3 regions of the Paenibacillus kribbensis genome follow, and region 2 is predicted to be linked to each of the others. Evidence: riboswitches for the same ligand, from Rfam matches in the RefSeq annotation. Region 2 holds a riboswitch; each other region holds the start of a gene.
What was found. A riboswitch is a leader RNA that binds a small molecule or an ion and turns the genes downstream of it on or off. The one in region 2 is predicted to bind thiamine pyrophosphate.

Region 1 (3,282 bases), 2.3 Mb from region 2:
GGCCATCGGACTGGATCGGGATGTATCCGCGCTTAGTGGTGGACAACGGACTAAGGTGCTTCTGGCCAAGCTGCTGTTGGAAAAGCCAAACGTCCTCCTGCTGGATGAGCCAACCAACTATTTGGATGTTGAGCATATCGAATGGCTTACACGTTATTTGAAGGATTATCCTTATGCATTTATTCTTATTTCGCATGATACGGAGTTCATGAACCAGGTCGTTAATGTTATTTATCACCTTGAATTTGCCAAGATGACCCGCTATTCAGCAAATTATGAAAAGTTCCTTGAGATGGCGGATCTGAACAAAGCGCAGCATATTGATGCTTATGAGAAGCAACAGGAATATATTAAGAAACAGGAAGACTTTATTCAGCGCAACAAGGCGCGTGCATCCACATCAGGCCGGGCGAAGAGCCGTGAAAAGCAGCTTGATCGGATCGAACGTATTGATAAGCCCGAAGAAGCTGCCAAGCCAACCTTTCAATTTAAAGAAGCACGTGCGAGCGGGAAAACGGTTTTTGAGGGAATTGATTTTGAAATTGGCTATACTCATGCCCTGTTGCCTAAAATGTCCATGACGATTGAACGTGGCGAAAAAATTGCAATTGTAGGCTGCAACGGTGTCGGTAAATCAACATTGCTCAAAACTATTCTGGGAAAAATACCGCCAATTAGCGGAAAAACCTATCAAGGCGATTTCTTGCAGCCGGCTTATTTTGAGCAGGAAGTAAAAGCGGGCAAAATCACACCGATTGACGATGTGTGGAATGAGTTTCCACATTTGAACCAGCATGAAGTAAGAGCGCATTTGGCCCGTTGCGGATTGAAAAATGAGCATATCACACGTCCTCTGTCTGCGCTTAGTGGTGGTGAGCAGGCTAAAGTACGTCTGTGCAAATTGTTAATGCGGGAAAGCAACTGGGTTCTGTTTGACGAGCCTACCAATCACTTGGATGTTAAAGCAAAGGACGAGCTTAAACGTGCCCTGAAGGAATATAAAGGGACTATATTGCTCGTCTCGCACGAACCGGATTTTTACGAGGACTGGGTAACCAAAACGTGGAATGTGGAAGAGTGGTCAAGTAAAGTCAACTAGAATCAAAAAAATTCAGTTCTGTTATGCTTCACAAAAAGTGGGGGTTGCAGAATTAGAAAAATATGCTAAGCTATTTGTAGCTGATACAATATAATAGTCACACTAGGGGAGCCGCCCATGCGGCTGAGACGGAATAAATGGATTTCGGACCCTTTGCACCTGATCTGGGTTATGCCAGCGTAGGGAAGTGAGCGCCGTACAAGCAAGGTAATCGCATCATTACTTTTGTTTGTGCGTGGGACGATATACGTATACGGATTTGATTGTCCGTTCGATTATTGGACGTTCGTGAAACCACTTCCTCTGGGAAGTGGTTTTTTTGCGTTTCGTTTGGCTTTGCCTGTCGAACTTCCGTATACGGATTCACATATGTTCTCCTTTCATTATTGCTGGTACTTGTGGCTGGCTCCGTATGTTATTTCGCGATATGGAGCTGCAACGATATAGGTTCAGCTTATACGATTATTTTATAACTTTAGTTCATATTCTTAGTTCAATGTGAGGTGAAAACGAGATCGAATTACACGTGATTACGATGGAAAGTGGCTACCATGCAGATGTACCCCAACTGGCTGCTGCTATTTATCCGTATGTTCATTATGTGCACGCACGCCTGAAGCAGAAGGGTGCCTCAGAATTGCTTGCTTTGATCCGCAGCATGGTAGGGCAGGGAGTTCCTTTGCAGCAAATTGCAGTCAATGACCGTGTGGATGTAGCTTTGCTTACCTTGGCTGGAGCTGTCCAGCTACCGGCTAGTGGTTTACCTGTCAGGGATGTGAAAAGCCTGCTTCCAAAGGGGACACGCTGTGGAGTGTCAGTGCATTCCCTGGAGGAGGTGCAGATGGCCGAACGGGCTGGAGCTGACTATGTACTGTATGGTCATGTATATGAGACCCAATGTAAGCCCGGTGTTGTGCCGCGGGGTACAGCCCAGCTTAAGCGGATATGCAGCTTGTCGAACATTCCTGTGATTGCGCTCGGCGGCATACAACCGCATCATATTCCAGAGCTTTATCATGCTGGAGCAAGCGGAATTGCAGTGATGTCCGGCATATGGGAAGCTGAGTCGCCAATTGCGGCTGTGATGGAATATAGACAAATGGTAGATCAGGTAGCCCACAATCTGTAGCAGGGAACGAGAGTAGTAGAAATTCGAAAGCAGTATGGTCAGTGGAGAGGAGATATAACACATGCTAAAGATACACACAGAGGCTACAGTTATAGGACATGCTGAATGCTTGGTCATAGGTGGAGGTGTGATCGGCAGTTCCATTGCTTATCATGTGGCCAGGGAAGGGCGCAGTACGATTATGCTGGAGCGAATGATGCCGGGTGAGGGAGCCTCGGGGGCAGCGGTCGGAATGCTTGCGGCGGAGAGTGAAGAGTTCGCCGACCCTGAGTTTGAACAATTTGCTCGCACAAGTCGGGATGCATTCCCTGAGCTAGTTCGTGAGCTGGAGCGGTTGTCTGGTGTTTCAGTAGAATTTCGTACAGAAGGTTTTGTAACTCCTTTCCGTTCGGAAGCTGAGGGTGAAAAACGCTGGAAAGCTGCTAATACGCGCGAGGATAATCAGCCTGAGTGGTGGGATGCCGGGGAATTGGCCAGACGGATTCCGGGCATAGATCGTCAAGCGATTGGAGCTATATATCGATCGAAGGAGACACAACTCTTCCCCGTACAGCTGTGCCGTGCTTATACGGGAGCAGCTACAGTGTTGGGTGCAACAATAGGGTCCGGTACCCATGCAGAGCAGTTGGTCGTACAGAATGGCCGGGTTTGCGGTGTAGTGACAGATAGCGGCTTTGTTTCCTGCAACCAGGTCATTATTGCCGGAGGCTTGGAGAGCATGAATTTGCTAGAGCAAGTGGGCTTTTATTACCCGCTTTATCCGGTCAAGGGTGAAGCAGTTGCCGTCTCCTTGAAGGATCACCCTTTGGAATATACCATTTATGCCGATGATGTTTACCTTGTGCCGAAGCAGAAGAACGAGCTTTGGATAGGGGCTACGAGCCTTCCGCATCACGATGACACAGAAGTGACTGTTGCAGGTTTGGAGGGGCTACTGGCACGTGCTTCTGCATGGTTGCCGCGCGTACGCGAAGCTTCTTTTGTACGCACTTGGGCAGGCTTGCGGCCGCAGGCGGCAGCGGGACGTCCTTTCATAGGGGCTGTTCCCGGTGTG
Region 2 (3,282 bases):
AGATTAAACTGGTCGCGCCAGCGGAACTCAAAGCGCGCCTTGGATAAGGCATCATCCCGTTGCTGTGCCCGTGGATGGCCTTTCGCCAGATCAGCAGCATGTGCCGCAATTTTGTAGGTAATGACTCCTTCACGAACATCATCCTTGTTCGGCAGGCCCAAATGCTCCTTCGGCGTAACATAACATAGCATGGACGTCCCGAACCAACCGATCATGGCTGCTCCGATGGCTGAGGTAATATGATCGTAGCCAGGCGCAATATCCGTCGTGAGCGGTCCCAAAGTATAAAAAGGAGCTTCCTGGCAAATTTCCATTTGTAAATCCACATTCTCCTTGATTTTGTGCATCGGAACATGCCCCGGACCTTCGATCATGACCTGGACGTCATGCTTCCACGCGATTTGCGTTAGCTCACCCAGCGTTTCCAGTTCTGCAAACTGTGCTTCATCATTCGCATCATAGATGCTGCCCGGACGCAGCCCATCCCCGAGGGAAAAGGCTACATCGTAAGCTTTCATGATTTCGCATATTTCTTCAAAATGCGTGTACAAAAAGTTCTCCTGATGGTGCGCAAGGCACCAGGCCGCCATAATCGACCCGCCCCGGGAGACAATTCCCGTCATTCTGTTCGCCGTCATCGGGATATAGCGCAGAAGCACGCCCGCATGAATTGTAAAATAGTCCACACCCTGCTCCGCCTGCTCAATCAGGGTATCGCGATACATCTCCCACGTCAGTGCCTCAGCTTGGCCGTTCACCTTTTCAAGCGCTTGATACAGCGGTACGGTTCCAATCGGCACAGGGGAATTCCGGATGATCCATTCACGCGTCGTATGGATATTACGGCCTGTGGACAGGTCCATGACCGTATCCGAGCCCCAGCGCACAGCCCAGGTCATCTTCTCCACTTCCTCCTCAATGGAGGACGTGACCGCAGAATTACCAATGTTCGCATTGATCTTCACGTGAAAATGACGCCCAATGACCATCGGCTCACTTTCCGGGTGATTGATGTTGGAAGGCAAAATCGCCCGTCCCGCCGCCAGCTCCTGTCGCACAAACTCGGGCTCCACCCCTTCGCGAATGGCCGCAAACTCCATCTCGGGCGTAATGATTCCCTTGCGAGCATAGTGCATTTGCGTCACCGTGCGCCCTTGTAAGGCACGAAGCGGACGATGGGTCACGCCGGGAAATTCCACCGCTTCCCGTTTGGAACCGGGCTTCAGCCCATTATCCTCCGGCTTAACCGTGCGTCCCTCATAAGCTTCGGCATCGCCCCGTTCCAGCACCCAGGCCCTCCGCAACGGGGGCAGCCCGCGGCGGATGTCCACCTGATAGGCTTCGTCAGTCATCGGACCGCTCGTGTCGTACACACGCAAGGGCTCATGATGCTCGGTGCCCTCCGGCGTATGTGTGGGGTGCAGAGCGATTTCACGCTCTGGCACGGCAATATCCGGCCGCGAGCCTTGAATATACACCTTGCGGCTCCCCGGAAAGGGTTTTACTCCGTCAGCTTGCTCTGCACTTGTCTTCACTTCAGTTTCTTCTGTTTCCGTCGGTTTCATTGTTCGTTCCTCCCGTTTCGATGAAATGACACACCGATCCGGAACCATTCCCAGGGTGGCTGATCTATGCAAAAAAGCCGGTTCCCCAGGGAACCGGCTAATCTAACGAAGAGCTATCCAAAAGTACACACACAGAATAATATATTCCATGCGCCTTCTTAGGCAGCAGCTACGTATACATTTCAATGGCCGATTACTTCCCTACGCTGGTATGATCCAGATCAGGTGCAAAGGGTCCGGAATCTTGCACGATTCCATCTCAGCCCGGCATTACAGGCTCCCCCAGTAACTGTGATACTTCAATTTGCATGAGGCGGCGATAACAGACATCCCGCCATCCTCATCAGATTACTTTAAAATTATTGCTTTGGCAACCCTTCTCTGGTCCTGTTACGGGAGCATAAGCCCCATTTCCTTCGCAGCTTCGATCAAAATCGGGGCAAAATCATGCAGCGTCTCAGGTGCAAGTCGGCTGACCGGACCGGATACAGACAAGGCCGCAGCGACCTGTCCCTTCCGGTTCACCACAGGCGCTGCCACAGCGGCTGCACCTGGCTCCCGTTCTTCATAGCTGGTTGCATACCCCTTCTCACGAATGTCCTGCAGCTGTGCTTTATAGACCTCCGGGTCTACCGAGGACGGCCATTCATCCCCCCTTAGCAGGGTTTCCAGCTCCTGTGGCGGCATAAAGGCCGCCAGCACCTTGCTGGAAGCCCCCACAGCCAGCGGCATACGCGCACCCACAGGCGCAACGCGGCGGATGGGCTGGTTGCTCTGAACGGCCTGAATGCGAATACGCATGCTGCCGTCCCGCAAGTATAAGCTGACCGTCTCACCCAGACGGTCACGCAACCCTTCCATCGCAGGCTGCAGCAGCACTGCCGGCTCGTCGCTTTGTGACAAATGGGTAGACAGCTCCCATATGCGGAAGCCGAGCCGGTATTTTTCGGTTGCGGAATTTCGAACGACAAAGCCACGATCCTCAAGCGTTGTCAGCAGCCGGTGAACCGTGCTTTTATGTAGTCCAATTTTGGAGGCAATCTCCGTCAGACCAAGATCCGAGTCTGCGGTAAAACACAGCAATATATCAAGTGCACGCTCCACAGCGCGAACGGTTAATTTACGGTCTTCCATCGTGAACCGCTCCCCTTGTATCCATTTTCGTTTCACACCATGAAACATGGTTACATAAATTATATAGAATACTCGCGGCTACTGTAAACCGATGTTTTTGTGACAGCTATATTACAGAAAAAGAACAAACATCGACAATTCTTTGCATCATTTTTACTTTTCCGGTGCAGGCGTTGACTTTGGATAATCACCATCATACGATAATAGGTATCAAGTGGACATACACTATCATTTTCAAGTGAATTTGTACCTAAATTCCATAGCATGAAGTTCAATTTTTTATAAGGAGGCTCTTACATGATTTCGACATCCCAGCGCAGTTCTCAGCTACAAACCGCTGTTCAGGAGCCGTCCATCCCACTGATTAATCCCCGTATGCTGCGGTTCAAGCACATTGTGATTGCGCTGCTGCTATCGGTCGTATTTTTTCTGTTGTTTTGTTTTATCGCTCTGCACGCCTACATTGCATGGGTTCTCACCAATCCGACGGTAGCACCGCTGTACTCCAACCCGATGCAGGCGAAGGGAATGGCCTATGAGGAAGTCAGCTTCCCCGCCAAGGACGGCAGCCGCATGGTGCAAG
Region 3 (3,282 bases), 310 kb from region 2:
AGATTTTCGTATTCGGTCCCTTTCAGATGGTTTTGTACGTACCATTTTTGTGCATTCGTCACAATCTGAATAGATGGGTCATCCTGAACCAATGCAAAATAACTGGTAATCGGTGCGGTTGTGGTTCCAACCGGTTGACGAACATAATCCAGCGTTCCTTTATGCTCTTCCTTGACCGCATCTACCAGTTTAAACTCAGGGTTCGTCTTCACAGCCTGAGTTTGGGTATTCACAACTGGACGCACTTCTGACTGAGAATTAGTCACGCTCCACACATCTTTTTTCTTTTCCAGACTCAGGTCAATAATACCCAGTTCCTTGCCCCAAGAGGAAGCTTCTACAGCCGGTACGCCATTAATGGTTCCTTTATCCAGATCTACACCGCTCATTCCTTTAAAATCAGGGCCGGGGAAAGATTTATGAGCATGCCCAAACAGAATAGCGTTGATTCCGTCCACCTGGCTCAAATATTTAACGGCATTCTCCATCATTGGTGTTTGCGGCACATCCTCATAACCCGTGTGTGCAAGTACGACAATAATGTCGGCACCTTCCAATTTCATTTGAGGAATGAACTTTTTCGCCGTTTCCACAATATCCTTCGTAACGACCTTACCCTGCAAATTGGCTTTATCCCACTGCATAATTTGAGGAGTTACCAGACCGATTACACCCACTCTGAGCGTGTGCTCTTGGCCCTTCTCGTCCGTTACCGTTTTATTGAGAATCTGATAAGGGGTAAAATAATTTTTAGTACCTTGGCCCCCGTTGTCATAGTAAACGTTCGCATTTACGTAAGGGAATTCGGCTCCCTTAAGCGATTTCTCCAAAAAGTCGAGACCATAGTTAAATTCGTGGTTGCCCACAGTAGCCGCATCATAGCCCATCAAGTTCATCATCTTGTAGACCGGATGGACACCGCCTTCTTGCAAAAAGGTTTTGTTTCTGGCCATATAATCGCCTAATGGATTGCCCTGCAACAAATCACCGTTATCGAACAGCATGCTGTTTCTTGTTTCACTACGCGCCTGCTGGATCAGTCCGGCAGTGTTAATCAAGCCATATTCGTTGGTTTCCTTATCTGCATAATAATCGTAGTTCATCAACGTCGTGTGAATATCCGTTGTTTCCATGATCCGCAAATTCACTATGGCGCTGTCCCGAGAATCGGTGGCAGCCCAGGACGGAGCAGCTGTAAACACCAGCATGCTGCAAGCTACAACCGCTGCTGTAAACCCTTTAAACCAATTTTTACGAAATAACAAAATATACCCCTCCTTATTAAGGTGTATGGCTCATATACATACTTTTGCACATATATGTAAGTTTCGAACCCACCATTCCTATTTTAATCCAACGCCAGACAAAAGAGTAGTCATTTGACCAAAGTTATTTATAAAAAAATAATTAATTTTCTCGCAAATGAACCGTCATCTCTTCCTCCATGCTGGACAGCTCCGCCTTCAAGGCATATAATCGTCGTAGTAAACCCGAATAAACAAACCCATCAAACCATACAATGCCAGGGGTGCTGGAATCGGCCGGCTGAGAGTGTGTCCCAAGACACTGACCCTTACAACCTGATCTGGGTAATGCCAGCGTAGGAATGCTTAAGCTAAGATGTGCCTTTTTTACATAGGTCCATCCCCTACTTTGGTATATACAAGCGCAAGCGTCCCGGAACACGGGGCGCTTTTTTTGTTGAAGATTAAGTTGTTGGAAAGAGAGAGTCCGGCAGATGTTATTTTTATGAAATGGGAACATAGGCTGTCTGATTCGACGGATGACGGGTAATTAAAAGGAGAGAACACAACGATGAAGCGCATGAAAATGTTAAGCCTGGGACTGATTAGTCTGTGGCTCATGGCCCTGACACTGACCGCCTGCGGCGGAGGCTCCCCCTCTACAACCCAGGAGGCGGCACCTGCTACCAACGCTCCAGCTTCCACCCCGGCAAAGGGGCTTAAGGATGTTAAAGTTGTACTTGACTGGACACCAAATACGAATCATACAGGACTCTATGTCGCCAAGGATAAAGGATTTTACGAAAAAGCAGGCTTGAATGTCCAAATTGTCCAACCTGGTTCAGGCGGAGCCGATCAAATGGTTGCTTCGAATGCGGCACCTTTTGGGATCAGCTATCAAGAGGGCGTCACTCAGGCTCGTACGCAAGGCGTACCACTCGTATCTATCGCTGCGGTTATTCAGCATAATACCTCAGGCTTCGCAGCCCCGGTAGACCGCGGCATTAAAAGCCCCAAAGATTTTGAAGGGAAGAAATACGGCGGCTGGGGTTCACCCGTAGAAGAAGCGGTCATGAAATCCATCATGGATTCAGACAAGGCCGATGTGAGCAAAGTGAAGATTATGAATATGGGCAATGCCGACTATTTTACAGCCGTGAAGCGGGATATCGACTTTGCCTGGATTTTCTACGCATGGACCGGGATCGAGGCTCAACTTCGAGGTGAACCCCTGGATATGCTGTATGTAAAAGATTATTCCAAAAGCCTTGATTACTATACGCCTGTGATTGTGAGCAATGAACAGACGATTAAAAATGATCCTGAGCTGGTCAAATCGTTCATGGACGCCACCGCCCAAGGCTATGAATACACCATTGCTCATCCTGAAGAATCCGCGGATATCCTAAGCAAAGCCGTACCGGAGCTGGACAAAAAGCTGGTACTGGCCAGCCAAAAATGGCTAAGCCCGCGTTATCAGGATGATGCTGCGCAATGGGGTGTGCAAAAAGCGGAGGTATGGCAAAACTATTCAGACTGGATGTACGAACGCAAGCTGCTCAGCAAGCCTTTGGAAGTCGACAAAGCCTTCACAAACGACTTTTTGCCCAAGCGTTGATCTTGTAAATCGAACTTGAAGTAGCCTTTGTGCCACTACGCGGTCGGATGATGCTTCCCATCGCCACCGCCCCCGGATTTCTCGAATAAAGCCTCAGCAGGGTAGAAATCCGGGGAGGTGATGCTTCCGAAGCGAGCTTTCCTACGGAAAGCTTTTAAGGCGGGCAGCAGCGGAGCGGTTCATTTGAATCTGGAGAAGCGGAGCGTTCGCCTGAAAGCTTTCTTTAGGAAAGCTGGCTTCGGAAGCATACGCTCAGGGGGATTCTTACCTTTGAATAACTTAAATAATCGAAGAATCCCACAGCAACAGCGATCGTAAGATCAAATGAAACGCGAAGCGGTCTTAAACCACCCTATTTTCTCTAAAACACTCCACATAAAGGACAGGTGAATTCGCATGGCTAACACTTTGCTCAGTATT

Region 1: it holds a riboswitch for thiamine pyrophosphate, as region 2 does, so the genes downstream of both, B4V02_RS11440 (thiamine phosphate synthase) here and thiC (phosphomethylpyrimidine synthase ThiC) in region 2, are expected to answer to the same signal.
Region 3: it holds a riboswitch for thiamine pyrophosphate, as region 2 does, so the genes downstream of both, B4V02_RS22880 (ABC transporter substrate-binding protein) here and thiC (phosphomethylpyrimidine synthase ThiC) in region 2, are expected to answer to the same signal.

The regions. Positions count from the first base shown of each region.
Region 1 is NZ_CP020028.1:2,517,369-2,520,650, forward strand. Features, by position in the region: gene B4V02_RS11435 (ABC-F family ATP-binding cassette domain-containing protein) at 1-1,099, shown strand, start outside; TPP riboswitch at 1,194-1,302, shown strand; gene B4V02_RS11440 (thiamine phosphate synthase) at 1,635-2,228, shown strand; gene thiO (glycine oxidase ThiO) at 2,290-3,282, shown strand, end outside.
Region 2 is NZ_CP020028.1:4,820,277-4,823,558, forward strand. Features, by position in the region: gene thiC (phosphomethylpyrimidine synthase ThiC) at 1-1,565, opposite strand, end outside; TPP riboswitch at 1,747-1,859, opposite strand; gene B4V02_RS21480 (IclR family transcriptional regulator) at 1,956-2,699, opposite strand; gene B4V02_RS21485 (alpha/beta hydrolase) at 2,997-3,282, shown strand, end outside.
Region 3 is NZ_CP020028.1:5,133,853-5,137,134, forward strand. Features, by position in the region: gene B4V02_RS22875 (bifunctional 2',3'-cyclic-nucleotide 2'-phosphodiesterase/3'-nucleotidase) at 1-1,265, opposite strand, end outside; TPP riboswitch at 1,515-1,624, shown strand; gene B4V02_RS22880 (ABC transporter substrate-binding protein) at 1,816-2,862, shown strand; gene B4V02_RS22885 (thiamine-binding protein) at 3,259-3,282, shown strand, end outside.